One region of the Corynebacterium sp. A21 genome, then DNA from elsewhere that is predicted to be linked to it. Evidence: riboswitches for the same ligand, from Rfam matches in the RefSeq annotation. Region 1 holds a riboswitch; the other holds the start of a gene.
The links. A riboswitch is a leader RNA that binds a small molecule or an ion and turns the genes downstream of it on or off. The one in region 1 is predicted to bind cyclic di-AMP.
Positions count from the first base shown of each region.

Region 2: linked by a shared signal. The riboswitch ahead of ACTU46_RS12470 (resuscitation-promoting factor Rpf1 domain-containing protein) and the one ahead of ACTU46_RS01310 (C40 family peptidase) in region 1 are both predicted to bind cyclic di-AMP.

Region 1 is NZ_JBQPQY010000001.1:288,297-293,837, forward strand. It holds gene qcrB (cytochrome bc1 complex cytochrome b subunit) at 1-303, shown strand, start outside; cyclic di-AMP (ydaO/yuaA leader) riboswitch at 1,205-1,379, shown strand; gene ACTU46_RS01310 (C40 family peptidase) at 1,392-2,042, shown strand; gene ACTU46_RS01315 (NlpC/P60 family protein) at 2,318-3,322, shown strand; gene ACTU46_RS01320 (glycosyltransferase family 4 protein) at 3,346-4,467, shown strand; gene ACTU46_RS01325 (ROK family protein) at 4,554-5,519, shown strand.
Region 2 is NZ_JBQPQY010000010.1:5,024-10,564, forward strand. It holds gene ACTU46_RS12460 (helicase-associated domain-containing protein) at 1-469, opposite strand, end outside; gene ACTU46_RS12465 (hypothetical protein) at 534-728, shown strand; gene ACTU46_RS12470 (resuscitation-promoting factor Rpf1 domain-containing protein) at 926-1,543, opposite strand; cyclic di-AMP (ydaO/yuaA leader) riboswitch at 1,551-1,716, opposite strand; gene ACTU46_RS12475 (cold-shock protein) at 2,113-2,499, shown strand; gene ACTU46_RS12480 (DUF2771 domain-containing protein) at 2,504-3,082, opposite strand; gene ACTU46_RS12485 (glutaminyl-peptide cyclotransferase) at 3,098-3,898, opposite strand; gene ACTU46_RS12490 (DUF3027 domain-containing protein) at 3,912-4,625, shown strand; gene ACTU46_RS12495 (hypothetical protein) at 4,629-5,330, opposite strand; gene ACTU46_RS12500 (NCS2 family permease) at 5,478-5,541, shown strand, end outside.

The sequences.
Region 1 (5,541 bases):
GGTGTCATCAAGCAGATGCCGAACGGTGCCTTCATTGAGGTTCACCAGCCGCTCGGCCCGGTGGACGATCACGGCCACCCGATCCCGCTGGAGTACGCCGGTGCGATCGTTCCGAAGCAGATGAACGAACTCGGCTTCGCCGGTAGTCCCGGCCGTGGTGGATTCCTCAGCCCGGATGATGCTTCGATCGCCGCCCGCGCGGCGGAGATTGAGCACGAAAACCATCGCGAGGAGCTGGCTGCACTGCAGAAGGTGCAGGACGCTTACCGCGAGGACGAGCGTAAGCAGGGTCTGACCGACTAGCTCTTGGTTTCACCAGAAACTACGTCTCAAAGGGAAGTCCCCTGACACCGAAAGCGGTGTCAGGGGACTTCCCTTTCTTGGTGCTTCGGGGGATGGCACTGCTGCGCCCTCCACCTAGGCCAATGCGAGTCTGGAGTATCAACCTCGAATCCGGTGTCCGGGCAGCTATTTTCGCACTGTATATATAGGTGCACTGGGACGCAGGGTAGGTGGCTTTCCCGAGTGGGTGGGGTCAGCGTCACCTGGGTTGCTCTGGGTGGACAGGGTGCATTGGCTCCCGAGGAGGGCAGTTTGAGTGCCACCAGGGGCTGGCGTCGCCATACGCCCGCCTGAGGGGCTGAACTTGGCAGATGAGTCTTTGCCTGAATCGGAGGATCGGTCGCGGCAGGCGCAGGTACAGCGTCCCTGGGGGTCTCGGGATGCGGGTAGCGGCGGCGCTTGCTGGGATGGCGGTCGTTCATGTCTGCTTTGTGCTGGGGCTGGGAAAGGCTCGGGGGCAGGTTCTCGGGAGCGCGTTAATCATTGAATTTGGCGGTTTTCGGGGCTTTGGGATGATCTAGTGATGACAATCACAATTGGATCTAAATGAAAAAGTGCCGGGATTTTCGGGGGCACCAGGAATGCCGTTTGGGCAGTGAAAGTCTATTGGGCAAACGTGCAGGCAGAGACCATTTTGTGACCGGGTACTTTTGGTGATGTATCAATTTAGGGGAGCCTCCCTGCCCTATTGGAAATGAAGGCCAATCTTTTCGATAACAGTCCGATAACGCCTCCGTTTCCACCGCTTGGGTAGACAGCAGTCGTTGTGGTTTCGTAACCTGATCGAGACATTGCGGCACAAGGATCTGACCATCCCAGCCAGAACCCGAAGTGCCCGCGTGATTCAACTGAAAATTACATGCCTAATCTCCGACCGAATCCCTTATCCGAGGGACGGCGGGGAGCCGGGGAACCACTCTTGATTCTCTGGGGTGAATTCACCGCAAGAACGGGTCGCTGAAGATCCGTGGCGCGGTGAGGGAGAGCTTCCGTTCTCCAACCCGACAGCTAACCCGGCAGGCTCAATGGAAGAACTTGGAGTTAAATTCGTGGGTAAGCACCGCAATCAGAACGTGAAGAACATCCGCCGTATCGCTACTGCCTCTGCACTGGCAGTCGGCGCCACCGCACTAGTGGCGGCACCGGCTAACGCCACTGAAGTGAGCTACGGCGGCTCCAGCGTCAACGTTGACGCCGCTACCCTGGCCAAGATCCCGGGCCTGGAGAACATCCCGAACATCGAGAAGTTCATCCCGAGCCTCGCCGAGCAGGCAGCTCCGGCGGCGTATGGCAATGCTGCTGCTACATTTGCCCCGGCCGCCGCCGCCCCGGTCCAGCAGGTCTCTCAGACCCAGTCCAACGGACAGGCCATCGTTGATGCCGCTCGTTCCGCGATCGGTTCCCCCTACGGCTGGGGCGCTACCGGCCCGAGTTCCTTCGACTGCTCCGGCCTGACCAGCTGGGCTTACCAGCAGGCCGGCAAGTCCATCCCGCGGACCTCCCAGGCTCAGGCCGCTGCCGGAACCCCGGTCGCCATCTCTGATCTGCAGCCCGGTGATATCATCGCCTACTACGGTGGTGCCTCCCACGTCGCCATCTACGCTGGCAACGGCATGATGATTGATGCCCTGAACTCCGGTTCCACGGTCACCGAGCGTCCGGTGAACTACATGCCGATTCACTCGGCAGTGCGTTTCTAAGCTTTAGCTCTGGCATCACAGGTGCCTTTCCAACCCCGCTAACCCCCACTGGGTGGCGGGGTTGAAGCATTTCCGGGGTGTTCTGCACCGAGGGGGTGCTGAGACGATAATATCTTCAAGAACACCCCACTGGGGCCTTTTCCTGCGATCGGGGAGGGCATATAGTCAGCTTGTTTCTGCGTTCACTGATAAGGAAGTCCCCGCTGATGCGTGATTCTGAGAGTTCCGCCAGCCACACCCCGGGTTTCCGCGCCATTGCCGCGCACCGCGGGAAGATGGTGGCGGCCACCATCGCGGCCCTGCTTGCTCTGAGCTGCCTTGAAGCGGTGCCCACCGCCAAGGCTGATGAGCTGGCTGATCTGATTGCCACTATGGAGGAGGTCTCCCGGGAGGCGGCGGAGAAGAACGAGGAAGTTAAACAGCTTGAGCTAGATATTGCCTCGGGTGAGGAAGGTTTGAGCACCCACCAGCTCGCGGTGGAGCGTGCCTTTGCGGAGGTGGCGGACTCCCGCGCTGCGGTGTTGCAGCTTCAGGAATCCGTCAATCAGGTTGCGGGCGCCAGATACCGGATCTCTCTGATTGATCCGATTACCCTGGTGTTTAGCTCGGAGAGTCCCCAGAAGGCTATTGACCGGACCGCTTACCTGGACACCCTGACACGGAAGCACACCGCAGTGGTTGATGATCTCGGTGCAGCGAATGAGGCCGCGGCCGAGAACCACCAGGCGGCATCTCGAGCGAGCGCTGAAGCGGAATTCCAACTGGGGCAGTTGGCGCAACAGCGGGTGCGGCTCAGCTCGGAGCAATCGGAGCTGCAGGAACGGATCCAGGAGATCCAGGCTCAGGTTGATACCTTGGACCGGGCCGCCCGCGAGCAGTGGGAGAACAAGAATAACCCCATTGAGGGTGTGAATCTCAGTGATCTGGTCGGCTCTCCTGAGGCGGTTGCTGCCGTGCAGGCGGCGATGTCGAAGTTGGGTGCACCCTACGGTTGGGGCGCCACCGGGCCGGACACTTTCGACTGCTCGGGGCTGATCTACTGGGCGTATCAGCAGCAGGGGAAGAGTGTCCCGCGTACCTCGCAGGCGCAGATGGCAGGCGGTACCGCGGTCACTCGTGGGGAGCTGCAGCCCGGTGATGTGGTGGGATATTTCCCTGGGGCGACTCATGTCGGGCTCTATATCGGGCAGGGCATGATTGTCCACGCCTCGGACTACGGAATTCCGGTTCAGGTGGTCTCGGTGGACTCGATGCCCTGGCACGGTGCCAGCCGTTTCTGAGTCGCTCACTAAGGTAGGTGGGCATGGGCCGAACTCTCCTGGTGACCAATGACTTTCCGCCGACGATCGGTGGCATCCAGTCCTACCTTCGGGATTTTGTGGATACCCTTGATCCAGCCGAGATCACGGTGTTCGCTTCCACTCAGGATGCAGATGCCGCTGTGGACTATGACCGACAGGCCGCCTATGAGGTGATCCGTTGGCCCCGGAAGATCATGTTGCCGACCCCGGCGACCACCCGACGGATGGCTGAGATCATCCGGGAGCGGGGGATTGACACGGTCTGGTTCGGGGCTGCAGCACCACTGGCATTGATGGCTGGGGCGGCCCGCGAGGCCGGCGCCAGCCGGATCGTCGCTACCACGCATGGGCATGAGGTGGGCTGGTCGATGGTACCCGGGGCCCGTCAGGTTCTCCGGCGCATCGGCCGGGAAAGCGATGTGGTCACCTATATCTCTGAGTACACGCTGCGCCGGTTCCGCCGGGCCTTCGGTACCCACCCGGAGTTCCGGCATCTGCCGTCCGGGGTGGACATCGGGCTCTTCCAGCCACTGAACTCTTCGGAGAAGTCGCAGATTCGAACGGAATTTGGAGAAGGTCCGCTGTTGGTCTGTATCTCCCGGCTGGTGCCGCGCAAAGGACAGGATCAGTTGATCCGCGTATTGCCGGAGATCCGTCGGCGTCATCCGGGCACCCGGCTGGTGATCGTGGGGCAGGGTTCCCACGGTCCTCGGCTCCGGAAGCTCGCGGCACCGCTGGGGGAGGCGGTGGTGTTCACCGGCAAGGTGAATCTGGAGCGGATGATCTCACTGTTGGCGGCAGCGGATGTCTTCGCGATGCCAGCGCGCACCCGGGGCCGTGGTTTAGACGTGGAGGGACTCGGCATCGTCTACCTGGAGGCTCAGGCCTGCGCGGTGCCGGTGATCGCCGGTGATTCCGGCGGCGCCCCGGAAACGGTGACCCCGGAAACCGGCATCGTCGTCGGGGGGCGTGACCTGGAGGCGCTTATCGACGCCGCCGATGACCTTCTCGGCGATCCTGCCCGGCGTTTGCGCATGGGTCAGGCGGGGCGTCGTCATGTAGAGCAGGAGTGGACCTGGCAGCAGATGGGGCAGCGGCTGCGTCAGATTCTGGATGCTTCCTGAGCCAATGTGATGATGATTTACGGCCCCGTTATACTTGCGGGGTAATCCTTGATGTTTCTCTCCGATTTCTGAGCTAAGGCGGCCGCATGTCCTTCTTCCCGACCGCGCACACGGTTGGTCTAGACATCGGAGGTACTAATCTCCGGGCCGGTGTCGTGACCGAGTCTGGGAAGATCATCGACTCCCGTTCGATGCCGACTCCGCAGACCGTCGACGATCTTGAGGTGGGTATCGCCGAACTCGTGACCCAGCTGCGTCACGACCACGAGATCCAGGCGGTGGGCCTGTCAGTGGCAGGTTTCCTGGATCCGCAGTGCGAGATTGTCCGCTTCGCTCCACACCTACCCTGGCGAGATGCCCCGGTCCGTCGGATCATCACCGGTCTGCTGGACCTGCCGGTGCGTTTGGAACATGATGCCAATTCCGCGGCTTGGGGTGAGTACCGTTTTGGTGCGGCCCGGGAGGCGGACAATTGGGTGCTGCTGGCCATTGGCACCGGCATCGGTGCCACGTTGATGGTCGGTGGTGAAATTTACCGTGGCGCTTATGGCACAGCCCCGGAATTTGGCCACCTTCCCGTGGTACCAGGTGGTCGGCCCTGCCCCTGCGGGAAGCGGGGCTGTCTGGAGCGCTACTGCTCTGGCACCGCTTTGGTGGAATCGGCTCTGGAGGAGCTGCGAGGCGGCAGTCACGCGGTCAGCGATTTCACCCGCCAGCTCAGTGAGCATCCCGCGAGCGTCAGCGGGCAGGAGGTATTTGCCGCCGCTCAACGAGGCGAGCCGGTGGCGGCCGCTGCGGTGGAGTCCTTCATCCACTGGCTGGGGGAGGCCCTGGCTATTGTGGCCGATGTCCTGGATCCAGAGCTGATCCTCATCGGTGGTGGGGTTTCCCGGGATTCCGAGCACTTCCTGGATGCGGCGGTCAGTCGCTTCGCCGGCCGGATTGTCGGAGCTGGGCATCGTCCGCTTTCCCGTGTTGCCAGCGCTGAACTCGGTGGTGACGCGGGTATGATCGGCGTAGCTGATTTAGCCCGGCACGTCGTGCCCCGTTAGCCCAACCCTTCCTCCGCATCCC
Region 2 (5,541 bases), on a different contig from region 1:
CACGCACCTGGGTGGCGGGCAGTTGAGCACCCGAGGCCTCGGGCAGCAACTGCCAGTCCGAGGGCAGCGAAGGCATCGCCTCGGGGAGCAGCTGGAGTTCCTCCTCGCCGAAAAGCAGGGCCCGGGCACGGAGCCCGGCGATGGCCTCCTCAATTAACTCTCGCGGGGTATTTCCGGTGCGTTGTTGAATATTGTTCACCACTTCGGGGGCAGTAACCGGGTGGAGCTCAGCCCCTAGGTCTGCCGCCGCCTCCAGCACCGCCAGATGCAGGGCATCGAGGGTGCGCATCGACCGGGATACCGAGGCCCGAAGCCGCAAACGGGCAGCTAGCGGGCTAAAACCTGGCGGAATCGGGAGCACCGCATCTGGGCGTAGCCGCAGGGTTTGCGCCAACTGCTCATCATCCAGCTGGGACAACCACCTCCGGAAATATGCGGTCGAGGGGACCTTCGAGCTGGAATTTTTCATGGTGTGGGGAACTTGAATCCTTCTTAAGTTACTTTTTGGGCGGGTATTTGACAGAATAGGACCTATGGCAAACGTTGAGAAGAAGGGCTACGTCGATCCGGGCTGGCCGAAGCACGTCCCGGGTGGCGGACATGTAGTCACCGAAATTAACTCCCTGCTCGCCGGAGCTTCCAGCCCCTACGGCGATGATGTCGACTTCCCGGTCCCGTACCAGGAAGTCGGCTACATCCACCCCTACACCCGAATCAACCGGGACTAACCCTTTTCAGCAGCAATCCCCGTCACCATCGAGTCCTGCTCGGTGGCGGCGGGGATTTTTGTGCCCCTGCCCCTCGGACAGGAACCTCAGGGGGACCCACAACGGTAACGGGGGCCACCTAGCAAACCATGCTAAAAGCGCCGGATCTGAACCCCTGTGGGTTCAGATCCGGCGCTTCGCAGTGAAGTCTTCCGGGCTTAGGCCAGGACGGTATCGATGACCTCGCGGTTAGCGGTGTAGAAGGCGTTGAAATCACCGCGGTTGGCGGCGTAGTAAGCCTCAACCTGGGAGGGGACGGCCACCCCGTAGGAGGCGAAGGTCTCGCGCAGCAGGCCGTAGACGGCGTCAACTGCGAGGGAATCATCATTGGAGGAAGACTCGATGGCAGCGGCGGTGGCTTCAGCGACAACCTGCTGGACCTGAGCCGGTGCGGCGGCGGAGACGTCCCGCGGGGTCGGGGCGGAGTTCAGGCCCAGACGTGCGGAGCAGGCCGGCCATGCGCCCCAGCCCTGGCCGGCGAGGGTGCGCTCAGCGACAGCGATCTGCTGCTCGCGGGTGGCCTGGTAGGCGTAGGGAGCGAACTCGTTGCCGCCGTAGCCTGACCAGGTTGAGGCGGAGAACTGCAGGCCGCCGTGGTAGCCGTTGCCGGTGTTGATGTTCCAGTCGCCACCGGACTCACACTGTGCCAGGCGATCCCAGTCGGAATCAGGGGCAGCTGCTGCGGTCGGAGCCATGATGGCTGCTGCAGCGCCGAAGGCGGCGGTAGTAGCGGCGATCTTGGTGAAGGTTGCGGACTTGCGGGTGTGACGGGCCATGAAAAAGTTTTCCTCTCATTGTTCGCCTGCGAAGTGAGCTGTCGGGTTCGGGCGTGAGGATGTCTATCCGCCCGGCCGCGGTTGCGGCTTCACCCCAAGGAGGTTTCCCCCCGGTGCGGATTGCTCCGCGGTGGGTTCCCCGCCCCTGTCTGTAATGTCGATGTTTAGTTTCAAGGAACGGCGATTTCGCTGCTCCGACGGGTTATCGTGCACATCTATAAGGGGTTCTTCCGACGCTCAGACAGGGTTCGGCGTTAGCGTCGGTAGATGGTGTCCCCTTTGTGCCTGCGGATCACGATAACGTTTTATAACGTTTGAGTCACGTTAACGGCGCGAGATGACGCTTAATTTCTGAAATCAGGAATAACAATGCAGGTCAGAACGTTACAAACGCGTATGTGAGTTGTATCTCACCTGTAATTTCCGCATGCTTAAGCGGGCATGGGGTGGGGTGTATACTCACATCTTCATGTCATCAATAAAACGCATGCCTTTGCCGGATCCGCGGGATGTGCGTGGGGAGTGAAGTTTCCCCTCCATCAGGATCAACCAGAAAGTGGTGAGCTCAGGTGCCGATTGGCAAGGTCAAGTGGTACGACGTCGATAAGGGCTTTGGTTTCGTGTCGAATCCGGGCGATGAGGATGTCTTCGTCGGGAAGCAGGTGCTGCCGGCGGGGATCACGGAACTTGTGCCCGGTCAGCGTATTGAATTCGATTTCGCAGCGGGGCGTCGTGGTCCCCAGGCGCTGCGGGTCAAGATATTGGATGAGCCGAAGGCCCGTCGCACGCAGCACAAGCACAATCCGGATGAACTACACGGCATGCTCTCCGACATGATCACCCTGCTGGAAGCCAAGGTGCAGCCGGATCTGCGCTCAGGCCGCTACCCGGAGCGCAAGACCAGCCGGCAGATCGCCGAGATCCTGCGCGCGGTGGCACGCGAACTCGATGCTTAAGTAGTTACTGCCCTGATTCGGATTCAGGGGCATCTGAATCAGGGGAAACATCTTCGCCCGCGGTGTTCAATGACCAGACAACGCTGAAGGGGGTTTCCTCGCCGTTGGCATCCTCGCCGATCAACACGGCGGAAACCTCCACCACCACCAGTCGGGGACGCTCGGTGGATTCCTCGGTCACCGGGTCCACTGAGCCGGGGACCTCCACGGTTGTGGCGTCATTGCTGCCGTGCAGGATCTGGTCATTGGCGGCCGGATCATCGTAGATGGTCAGCAGGGACCACTCGCCACGGTGTACGACCTCGGGGATCTCGAGGACCAGGGTCTCATCAGCACCGACGTTCAACGCGGGGATCTCGCCCTCGGGGCACTCCGTGCCGGGCTCACAGGCGAGGTAGGGGAGGAACTCGGTGGTGTTCTCTCCGACCCGGGCGGTCAGCGAGACCTCCGTGGGAGCGGGGCCCGGGCGATTGTTCCACCAGGTCTGCGCCAGGATGGAGGCAACCACCACGATCACCACCGCGATGATCAGTGCGAGAACCCGCAACAGAGACTTCTTCTTGGCTTTTTTAGGACTGACCATGATTCCTTATCCTATTCAGTCCTGTTCGGCGGGGATGAAGCGGACCTCGTAGAGGTCCGGCCAGCGCTTGCCGGCGAGCAGGAAGTTGCCCTCATCCGGCAGCTGGGCGATGCCGTTGAGCACATGATTGGGATCCGAGGCGGCATTGTTCGGTAGGTTGGCGGCGTCAATGACGGCGGTGACCTTGCCGCTCGCGGCGTCGATACGCATGATATCGGTGCTGAGGAAGACATTGGCGTAGACCTGATCCGACACGCATTCAAGCTCATTGAGTCCGCGGACCGGTGTGCCGTTCAAGGTCACCGGGATCTGTTCCCGGACCTCGAAGGTCTCCGGATCCAGGCGGGAGAGCTTATCGGAGCCGTCAGAAAGTAGCAGCTCATCCTGGCGGGAACAGATCCCCCAGCCTTCGCCGGGCAGTTCCACCCGGTCGAGTTCCTCGAGGGTGCGGGCATCGCGTTTGAGCGCCACCCCGTCCTGCCAGGTCAACTGCCAGAGATGATCGCCATCGACCGTGACACCTTCGCCGAAGAAGGCGGGATCGAGATCAGCGGACTGCAGCTCCACCCCATCGAGGGTGCTGCGGTAAATCCGGGACTCGCCGATCTGTCCGGTACCGACCAGCAGATTACCCCCGGCATCGACCTCGAGGCCCTGGGTGAAGCTGCTCTGGTCGAAGGGGTGGACCTGGATGATTTCAGGTTCGAGGTGCTCCACCGGGGGGTCTCCCTGGGCCGCTGAGGTGCAGGAACTGAGCAGCGGGACAAGACAGAGAGTGGAGAGGAATCGCGGCATGTACAGGGCCATGTGCACCATCATGCCGCACAGCATGGATAATGGGGGCGTGTCCCGTCAACGTCAACGAAATTACCGAAGGAATAACATCAACCCGCTTCTCGACGTCCCCGCCGTCGAGGTGGCGAGAAGCGCGCTGGAGGAGCTTGGCGACGGTGAGGTCGGCGAGCACATCGGAGTTTCGATGCAGGGCCACAATGTGGCCACCCACCGCTTCCAGGCTGCTGTTCCCGGCTACCACGGGTGGGAATGGAACGCTGTGCTGGCCTGCGCCGAAGGTTCCCGCCACGTCACCGTCAATGAGGTGGCTCTGGTCCCCGCCCATGAGGCGCTGAAAGCACCCGACTGGGTGCCCTATGAGGAACGTGTCCTTCCGGGCGACCTCGGCCCCGGCGACCTCATGCCACCGCTACCCGGCGATGAGCGCCTCAGTCGCGAGGAGGGCCACTACCGGCTCAGCCCGCATGGCCTGGAGGAAGCCCTCCACCGCTGGCATACCGGGGACTTCGGCCCCACCTCAGAATTCGCCGAGAAGGCGGCCCTGCACTGCCGCAGCTGTGCCTTCTATATCAAGGCCGGGGGCGAGATCGGTGAGAACTTCGGCGTCTGTGCCAATGAGTTCTCCGCCGACGGTCATCTGGTGCACGCCACCTACGGCTGTGGTGCCCACTCTGAAACCCCCAGCGGAGACCGGGGTGAGGAGGAACCGCCGCTCGCCTTCGATGATGAGCTACCCGTCGATTACTAGCCCTTAATTAAAATCCGTGGCCTGTTCCCAGCGCCAGGCCTCCACCGCCAGGTGGGTCGGCGGAATGCGCTGGGGCAGCGGGCGGACCTCGAGGATGGAGCCGTACTCCAACCAACCGCTGACCTTGCGCACCCCACCGACGGCATCAAGCACCCAGACCTCCCCACGCCGCAGCAACGGCATGCTGAAGCCCATCGGGACGTCGATAAGTTGTAGACCCTGGTCGACCAGGTGAGAGACAATATCCTCCAGCATCACCGAGGGTGTGGCCAGTGGGTGCGCGCTGGAATGGACATTCGCGCCCTCCAGCAGCAGGAGCGGTGACGCGATCGCCGAAATCACCTGACCGGACTCATCCAGCAGTAGCGATTCCCCGGCACCCCGCCGGCGGAGTTCAGTGAGCTGACGGGACTGCCAACCGCGGTCCGGACCCGGCAGCGTCGGGTGCGCCCGCTGATCACGGGTACCGGCGGCATCCATGATCAGCTCATCGGAATAATCTTCGACGGGGCGAAACTCAATGGTGAAATTACCGGGACGGGTGGAGACCAGTACCCGGTGAGTACCGGAGTTGGCGCCGGTGAGCGCCGCCCTCAACTGGGCCTCATGCGCCGGCGTGAAACTCCGCCGCATACGCAAGGTCTCCAGGATCGCCCCGAAGTGGGCGACCCTACGGTCGCGGACCATGAAATCGAAGGTAACCATCGCAACTTCCCTTTTGAGCTGGAAACTTCAACGTAGCACTACCTGTGATTTTGCTCAGTTATTACCCGGATCTTTTGAGAATCGGGGGTATGAGTGGGACTCTTGATTGGTGAAACACAACTTCATTGGTGATATGGAGATCTCCGGATGACCCCAAACGTAGATCAGTCAAACAAGACGGAAGCTTCCCGCAGCGCGCTGGACCGGTACT